DNA from 3 places in the Cellulomonas fengjieae genome. Region 1 is predicted to be linked to each of the others. Evidence: predicted binding sites of a transcription regulator. Region 1 holds the regulator's gene; each other region holds the start of a gene.
What was found. Region 1 encodes LexA, which represses DNA repair genes until DNA is damaged. Its sites were predicted from a motif close to TCGAACANNTGTTCGA; they were not measured.
Positions count from the first base shown of each region.

Region 1 (2,263 bases):
CCCGGTACCGCGCTGTGTCGCCGACCGCTGTGTCGCCGACCACTGTGTCGCCGCGTGCTGTGTCGCCGCGTGCTGTGTCGCCGACCGCCGTGTCCCGCGCGCGTGTGCCGCGCGCCGTGTCGCCGTGTCGCCGTGCTCAGCGTCAGCGTGCCGGGACGACGATGACCTGGCCGGCCATGAGCCCCGCGTCGGGCAGCTCGTTGAGGTCGACCAGTGCGACCACGACGTCCCGCACGTCCTGCGACGGCGTGGCCACCGACTCGGCGATCTGCCACAGCGTCTCGCCCGGCTGCACCACGTGGCGCTGGACCTCCTGCGCGGTGACCGGCCCGTCCGCGGACGCCTGGCTCCCGAGCAGCGTGACGAGCGCCACGACCGTGGCCGCGAGCAGCCACAGGACGACCCGGCCGCGCGTGGTGAGGCGCAGGTGCGCAGCGGACACGGCCGCGGAGGGCGCACCCACGGCGGAGTCCGCCACGCGCTCTGCCCCGTGAGGGGTCGTGGGTCGGGCGGTACCGCGGGACATGCGGTTGGACATGCGGTCGGGCATGCGGTTGGGCACACGGTTGGGTATGCGGTACGCCACGCGCTCAGCCACCCGCTGGGGTGCCACGGTCGACATCGCCGGTCCCATCACCATCGCGCTCATCACGTCTCTCGCTCCTGCTCGGCCCGGCTGACCGGGGTACCGCTGATCGTCGAACGCCTGTTCGTCGAACGTCTGTACGATGTCTACCAGCATCCACCGACACTGTCGAGAGACACGATCGAACAGATGTTTGATCTTCGGCTCCGACATCCCTAGGCTGGCGATGCAGCACAAGCGGACCACGAGCCACTGACACTGCCGCCGGGCAGCCACCGTCGGCGCAGGTCACGGTTCCGCGGACCCGGGCTGGACCAGGCGGAGAAGGCTGAGCGTGCTGCGAGGCGGCCGCCGGACGAGGAGGAGCGCAGTGACGGACTCAGGGGACACGTCCCAGCCCGAGAAGGACCTGGCGACCATCCACACGCTGCCCGACGGCGCACCCGGCCCCGACGGGCTCACGGCGCGGCAGCGGCTCGTGCTGGACACCATCCGGACGTCGGTCGAGTCCCGCGGCTACCCGCCGAGCATGCGCGAGATCGGGGAGGCCGTCGGCCTCACCAGCCCGTCGAGCGTCAAGCACCAGCTCATGGCGCTCGAGCGCAAGGGATACCTGCGCCGGGACCCGAACCGTCCTCGCGCCATCGAGGTCGTGCACGCGGACGACTCGCGCGGCGTGGGCACGTGGACGGCGCCGGACGGCCGCCGGGCGAGCTTCCCCGACCAGGGGGACGGCGAGCGCCTGCCCGCCCCCTCCTACGTCCCGGTCGTGGGGCGGATCGCGGCAGGTGGGCCCATCCTCGCCGAGCAGGCGGTGGAGGACGTCTTCCCGCTCCCCCGTCAGCTGGTCGGCGACGGCGACCTCTTCCTGCTCAAGGTGAGCGGCGACTCCATGGTCGACGCGGCGATCTGCGACGGCGACTGGGTCGTGGTGCGGCGCCAGCCGGTCGCGGAGAACGGCGAGATCGTCGCCGCGATGATCGACGGCGAGGCCACGGTCAAGACGTTCAAGCGGATCGACGGGCACGTCTGGCTCATGCCCCACAACGCCGCCTACTCCCCCATCCCGGGTGACGAGTCCACCATCCTGGGCCGGGTCGTCAGCGTGCTGCGCAGCCTGTGACACAGCCGTCGGGCCGCACCCAGCAGGGTGCGGCCCGACGGTCGCAGTGCGGACGCCTCCGCGGCGAGAACCCGAGCGCGGCGCTCAGAACCCGAAGCGTCGCGCCACCGAGCGGACCGCGTCCGCCGACGAGCGCAGGCCGGCGAGCTCGTCCTCCGAGAGCGGGACGCGGAGCCGCTCGGCCACGCCGTGCGCCCCGACGATCGCCGGGACGGACAGGCAGACGTCGCTGATCCCGTAGAAGTCGTCGAGCAGCGAGGACACGGGTAGCACTCGCCCCTCGTCCTTGAGGACGGCCTCGATGATCCGCGAGCCGGCCAGGGCCACCGCGTAGTTGGTCGCGCCCTTGCCCTCGATGATCCGGTACGCCGACTCGACGACCTCCCGCGTGATCCTGTCCCGTACGTCGGCCGTCAGGGCTCCGTCGCCACCGGCGCCGGTCCACTCGAGCAGCGGCACCGAGCCGATGCTCGCGGACCCCCACAGGGGCAGCTCGGTGTCCCCGTGCTCGCCCGCGATGTACGCGTGGACGTTCTGCACTGCCACGCCCGTGT
Region 1 is NZ_CP074404.1:1,505,780-1,508,042, reverse strand. Features, by position in the region: gene KG102_RS06960 (LysM peptidoglycan-binding domain-containing protein) at 143-649, opposite strand; gene lexA (transcriptional repressor LexA) at 957-1,709, shown strand; gene KG102_RS06950 (L-lactate dehydrogenase) at 1,794-2,263, opposite strand, start outside.

Region 2 (2,263 bases), 1.7 Mb from region 1:
CGTCCACGCGACGTGCCGCAGGTCGACGAAGGCGGTGTCGGGCGTCGCACGGGCCCACAGGACGACGGCGGACGGGAGCAGGACCAGGCACGCGGGCGCGGCGACCGCCGAGAGCGACAGGACCCACGCCCCGGTCGCCTCGGCGAGTGCCTCGGTGGCGATGAGGCCGGTCCACAGCGCGATGGCGACGCCGGCGCGGGGCGGCAGGCCGACCAGGTGGCGGGCGGGCTGGCCGGGCCTGTCCGGGAGCCGGCGGGCCAGGCGGCGCGCGACGGCGGCGGCGAGGATGACGCCGGCCAGGAGAGCGCCGGCGAGTACGGCAACCAGGAGCGTCGAGCTCTCCCGATCCTCGGCCACGAGCTCGAAGCACTGCCCCTGTCCCGGGCAGGGCACCACGCCCGTCCGACTGGGCGCGACGACTGCGGCCGCGGACCACGCCAGGGCACCGGCGGCCAGCAGGAGGACGAGAACGCGCGAGCCCGGCTCCGCGGCGATCCGCACGCGCGACGTCCGCACCCAGACGAACTCGCCCAGCGTCCGCGGCCCGCCCGGAGCGGGCCGTGCGTGGTGCTGCAACCTCCTGCGCTCCCCCGCGTCCGAACGGACGCTCAGGCTCATCGCCACGGCCATGACGCCGAATACCGTCCACATCGACAAGAACCCGCGCGGGTCCTGGGTGACCGCGGTGCTGTAGAGCGGCAGGAGAAGCAGCCACGCCCGGCCCATCAGGTTGCGGCGCACGTTTCCCGGCGAGCAGATGTCCCGCCGGACCCACTCGCGGTACTGGGCCGGGACGCGCAGGTCGAACAGCCGGTACGGAAGGTAGTACCGCAGGGGCGGAGTCTGCCGGCAGCGGGCCGCGATCCCGCCACGAAGCAGGCCCAGCGCCGTGCGGGCGTCCAGCCGACGGGCGCCGTCCGGTGCGAGGTCCAGCAGCAGTGCCGTGACCTCCGCACCGCGCTGCTCGCGCCAGGCCGGCGGGTACGCCCGCAGCCAGAAGGCGGCGGACCGTTCGAGACCGCGCATCAGGCGGGTCCGAGCGCTGCGCGCGGCGGCCGGGCGGCGAGCACACGCCTGGCCAGGGAGGCGAGGTCGGTCAGTCGGGCGGTCTCTGCGGCAAGGGCCGCCCGGCCGTCGGGGGTGAGGCGGTAGTAGCGGCGCAGCCGGCCGTCGACGACGAGCTCCCCGGACGCCTCGATGTAACCCGCCTCGACCAGGCGGTCGAGGATGCCGTAGAGCGTGCCCGCGCCGAGCCGGACGCGGCCGTCCGACATCGCCTTGACCGCCTGGACGACGCCGTAGCCGTGGCGGGGCTCCTCCGCGAGCGACAGCAGGACGAAGTACGCCTGCTCGCTCATCCCGAATGCCACTGCCGATATATATCGGCTGGCGACCTATCCGGGCAAGGGTCCCATCGATCTCACGTCCGAGGTCGACGTGCCTGGGCGGGCCAGCCTGTGCACAACCGGAACGCATGTCGGCCGTCGCTCGTACACTTGTTCGATACGACGCGGAGGTGGAACGGATGACGACGGTTCTCGAGCAGGTGCTCGACACGGCATCCCGCCCTGCCTCGCGCGATGCCCGCGACGCAGCGGTGCCGGCATGGCGCGACTCGGGCTGGCGGTCCCGCCCGGCTCGCTCGGACCTCCCCACCACGGTGCCCGATGACGTGCCGGGCGTCCGTGACGCGGTCGGTTCCCAGGACGTCGGCGTGGCGGGCCTGGCTGATCGTCCCGAGCGGTCGGTCGCTGGCGGGGATGTGGGCGTGCTGGCCACGATGCTGGGGTCGGTTCCTGTCGCGGACCTGTCGGACGTGGCGCTGGTCAACGCGGTCGCTGCCTGGGGGCAGGTGATCGCGATGGCGCAGGCGGCGCAGGCGGAGGTGGTTCGCGAGATCGAGGCTCGCACGGTCGATGCTCTGGCACGGGTTCCCGACGAGCTCGCGTGCGCGCTGGTGTGCACCCGCAGGGCCGCGCAGGACCTGTTCCTGCGCGCCTGGGGCGCCGGGCAGCATCCCGCTGTGGCCGACGCGTGGGCGGCCGGCGCCATCGACGCGCGCAAGGTCGACGTGATCCTGGCCGAGGCGGCTCAGGTCGAGGCGGGTGCCGTGCGCGCGGTGGTCGCGGACGCCGTCGAGCAGGCGGTCGAGCTCACCGCTGCCCAGCTGACCCGTCACCTGCGGGCGAGCGTCATCGGCAGCGACCCGGCCGCGGCGGAGAGGCGGCGGGTCACCGAGCGCGAGCGGCGCGGGGTGTTCCTG
Region 2 is NZ_CP074404.1:3,207,151-3,209,413, forward strand. Features, by position in the region: gene KG102_RS14845 (hypothetical protein) at 1-1,026, opposite strand, end outside; gene KG102_RS14850 (PadR family transcriptional regulator) at 1,026-1,358, opposite strand; gene KG102_RS14855 (HNH endonuclease signature motif containing protein) at 1,526-2,263, shown strand, end outside.
Region 2: the regulator LexA is predicted to act here: its motif matches at 1,489-1,504, upstream of KG102_RS14855 (HNH endonuclease signature motif containing protein).

Region 3 (2,263 bases), 1.6 Mb from region 1:
TCGTCGTCGCTCGCGTCGAAGTCGTCCACCAGCCGCATCGAGCGGACCGGGTACCCGGCGTCGAAGAGGGCGCGGAACACGGTGACCATGTCCTGCGCGGCGTCGGCGTGCACCACCAGCTCGCCCTGCCGGTCCAGCCCGTCGAAGCCACGGTGCGTGACCGACACGTAGCGCAGGTCCTCGAGCGGCACGGGGCAGCCCGGACGCCACGACGGCTCCATGCGGGCGGCGAGCTCCGGGGTGATCTCGCTGATCGCCGACGTGAAGGCCGGCGCGCTCGCCACCACCGGGGCGTCCGCCGGCTCCGGCGCGACCTCGGCGGGCGCGCTCACCTGCACCGGGGTCGGCGACGGGCTCGACCGGGGGACGTCGGGCGCGGCACAGCCCGCGAGCACCAGCACCGCCACCCCGATGAGCCCGCCGCCTCGCATGCGCACCACTACACCACTCCGCGGCGGTCGCCGACGATCCCCGACGAGACCGTCGTCCCCGCCCACAGTGCCGGGTCCGCGCACCCCTCGGCGCAGTGCATGCCACAGGCGGGGCAGACCCACAGCGTGTGGTGCCGGTCCACCGTGCAGCCGCAGGTGACGAACCGTTCCGACGGCCGGCCCGGACCGTTCGTGGTCCACCGGTGCCCCGCGGGGCAGCCCGACGGCGGCACCCGCACCCAGCCGCGTGGCGTGCGCTGCCACTTCGACCAGTCGATGTCGCGGACCATCGAACAAGTGTACGAACTCCGGGACGGGTCGAGCGTCAGCCACCGTGGGGCTGCGGGCGAGTGTCAGACCCTGGTCGTACATTTGTTCTAGCGGATCAACGGGCTGATGACACGCGCGGGAGGTGAGGATCGTGACGGCGGTGCTCGAGCACGCACGTGTGGAGGCAGACGCCGGTCGCGCATCCGGCTGGTCGCAGCCCGGCTGGCGGGACGAGCCGGAATGGATCTCGCCCCGTCCCCGTGCGACCGGCGCAGGCGCTTCGCGGGTGGCTGCGTCCGGTGTGGCTGCGTCCTGTGCGGATACGCCGGCGTCGGTCACGCAGCGGGTGGTGAACCTGCGGCACATCGACGCGTTCCCGATCCCGGAGGTCAGCGTCGCCGGGCTCGCCGGGATGCTGGAGTCCGTCCAGGTCGCGGACGTCTCGGACACGGCGCTGGTCAACACGGTCACGGCGTGGCAGCAGGTCATCGCGATGGCGCAGGCCGCCCAGGCGGTGGCCGTCCGCGAGATCGAGGCGCGCACCGTCGACGCCCTCGCCCGGGTGCCCGACGAGCTGGCGTGCGCACTGGCCTGCACCGGCAGGGCAGCACAGGACCTGTTCCTGCGCGCCTCGAACGTGGCACGGCACCCGGCGCTGGCCGACGCCTGGGCCGCGGGCGCCCTCGACGCGCGCAAGGTCGACGTGATCCTCGCCGAGTCGCTGTCCGCCGAGCGCGACACCGCCGACCTGGTGATCGCCGACGCTGTGCAGCGTGCCGGGGAGCTCACCGCCCGCCAGCTGGCTCACCACGTGCGCGCCGCGGTGATCGGTGCCGACGCCGCGGCGGCCGAGCGTCGCCGGGTCAAGGAGCGCGCCGACCGGGGTGTCGAGCTGCGGCCGGCCGGCCACGCGATGGCCTGGTTCATGGCCTATCTGCCCGCCGAGGTCGCGACCGCCGCCTTCACGGCGGTGGACGCTCTCGCGGGGCACGCCGCCACGGACGGCGACGACCGCAGCGTCGGCCAGCGGCGCGCGGACGCGTTCGCGGACGTGTTCACCGGGATCCTCGACCGGCAGGCGACGCCCGACGGGACACCGCTGCCCACCCGGCACGGGCAGCGTGTGGCCCTGCAGGTGACGGTCGCCGCGACCACGCTGGCCGGCCTGGACGACCAGCCGGGCCTGCTCGGCTCGTACGGTCCGATCCCCGCCCAGGTCGCACGCGAGCTGGCCCAGGACGCCACGTGGCGCCGCCTGCTGACCGACCCGATCGGTCGGGTCAGCTCGGTGGGGACCACCACCTACCGTCCCGGTGCCGATCTGACCCGCACGGTCCAGGCCCGCGACGTGACCTGCACCTTCCCCGGCTGCCGCCAGCCGGCCACGCGGTGCGAGCTCGACCACCGCATCCCCTACGACCACCACCGGTCGTGGGCCGGAGACGACAGCGAGAGCGGCGGCAACTCCACTCTGTCTGACGGCGTCCAGACCAGCGAAGCGAACCTGCACGCCCTGTGCAAGCACCATCACCAGGCCAAGACCAAGGGGTGGTGGCGGGTCT
Region 3 is NZ_CP074404.1:3,095,198-3,097,460, forward strand. Features, by position in the region: gene KG102_RS14315 (M15 family metallopeptidase) at 1-431, opposite strand, end outside; gene KG102_RS14320 (hypothetical protein) at 440-721, opposite strand; gene KG102_RS14325 (HNH endonuclease signature motif containing protein) at 1,051-2,263, shown strand, end outside.
Region 3: the regulator LexA is predicted to act here: its motif matches at 796-811, upstream of KG102_RS14325 (HNH endonuclease signature motif containing protein).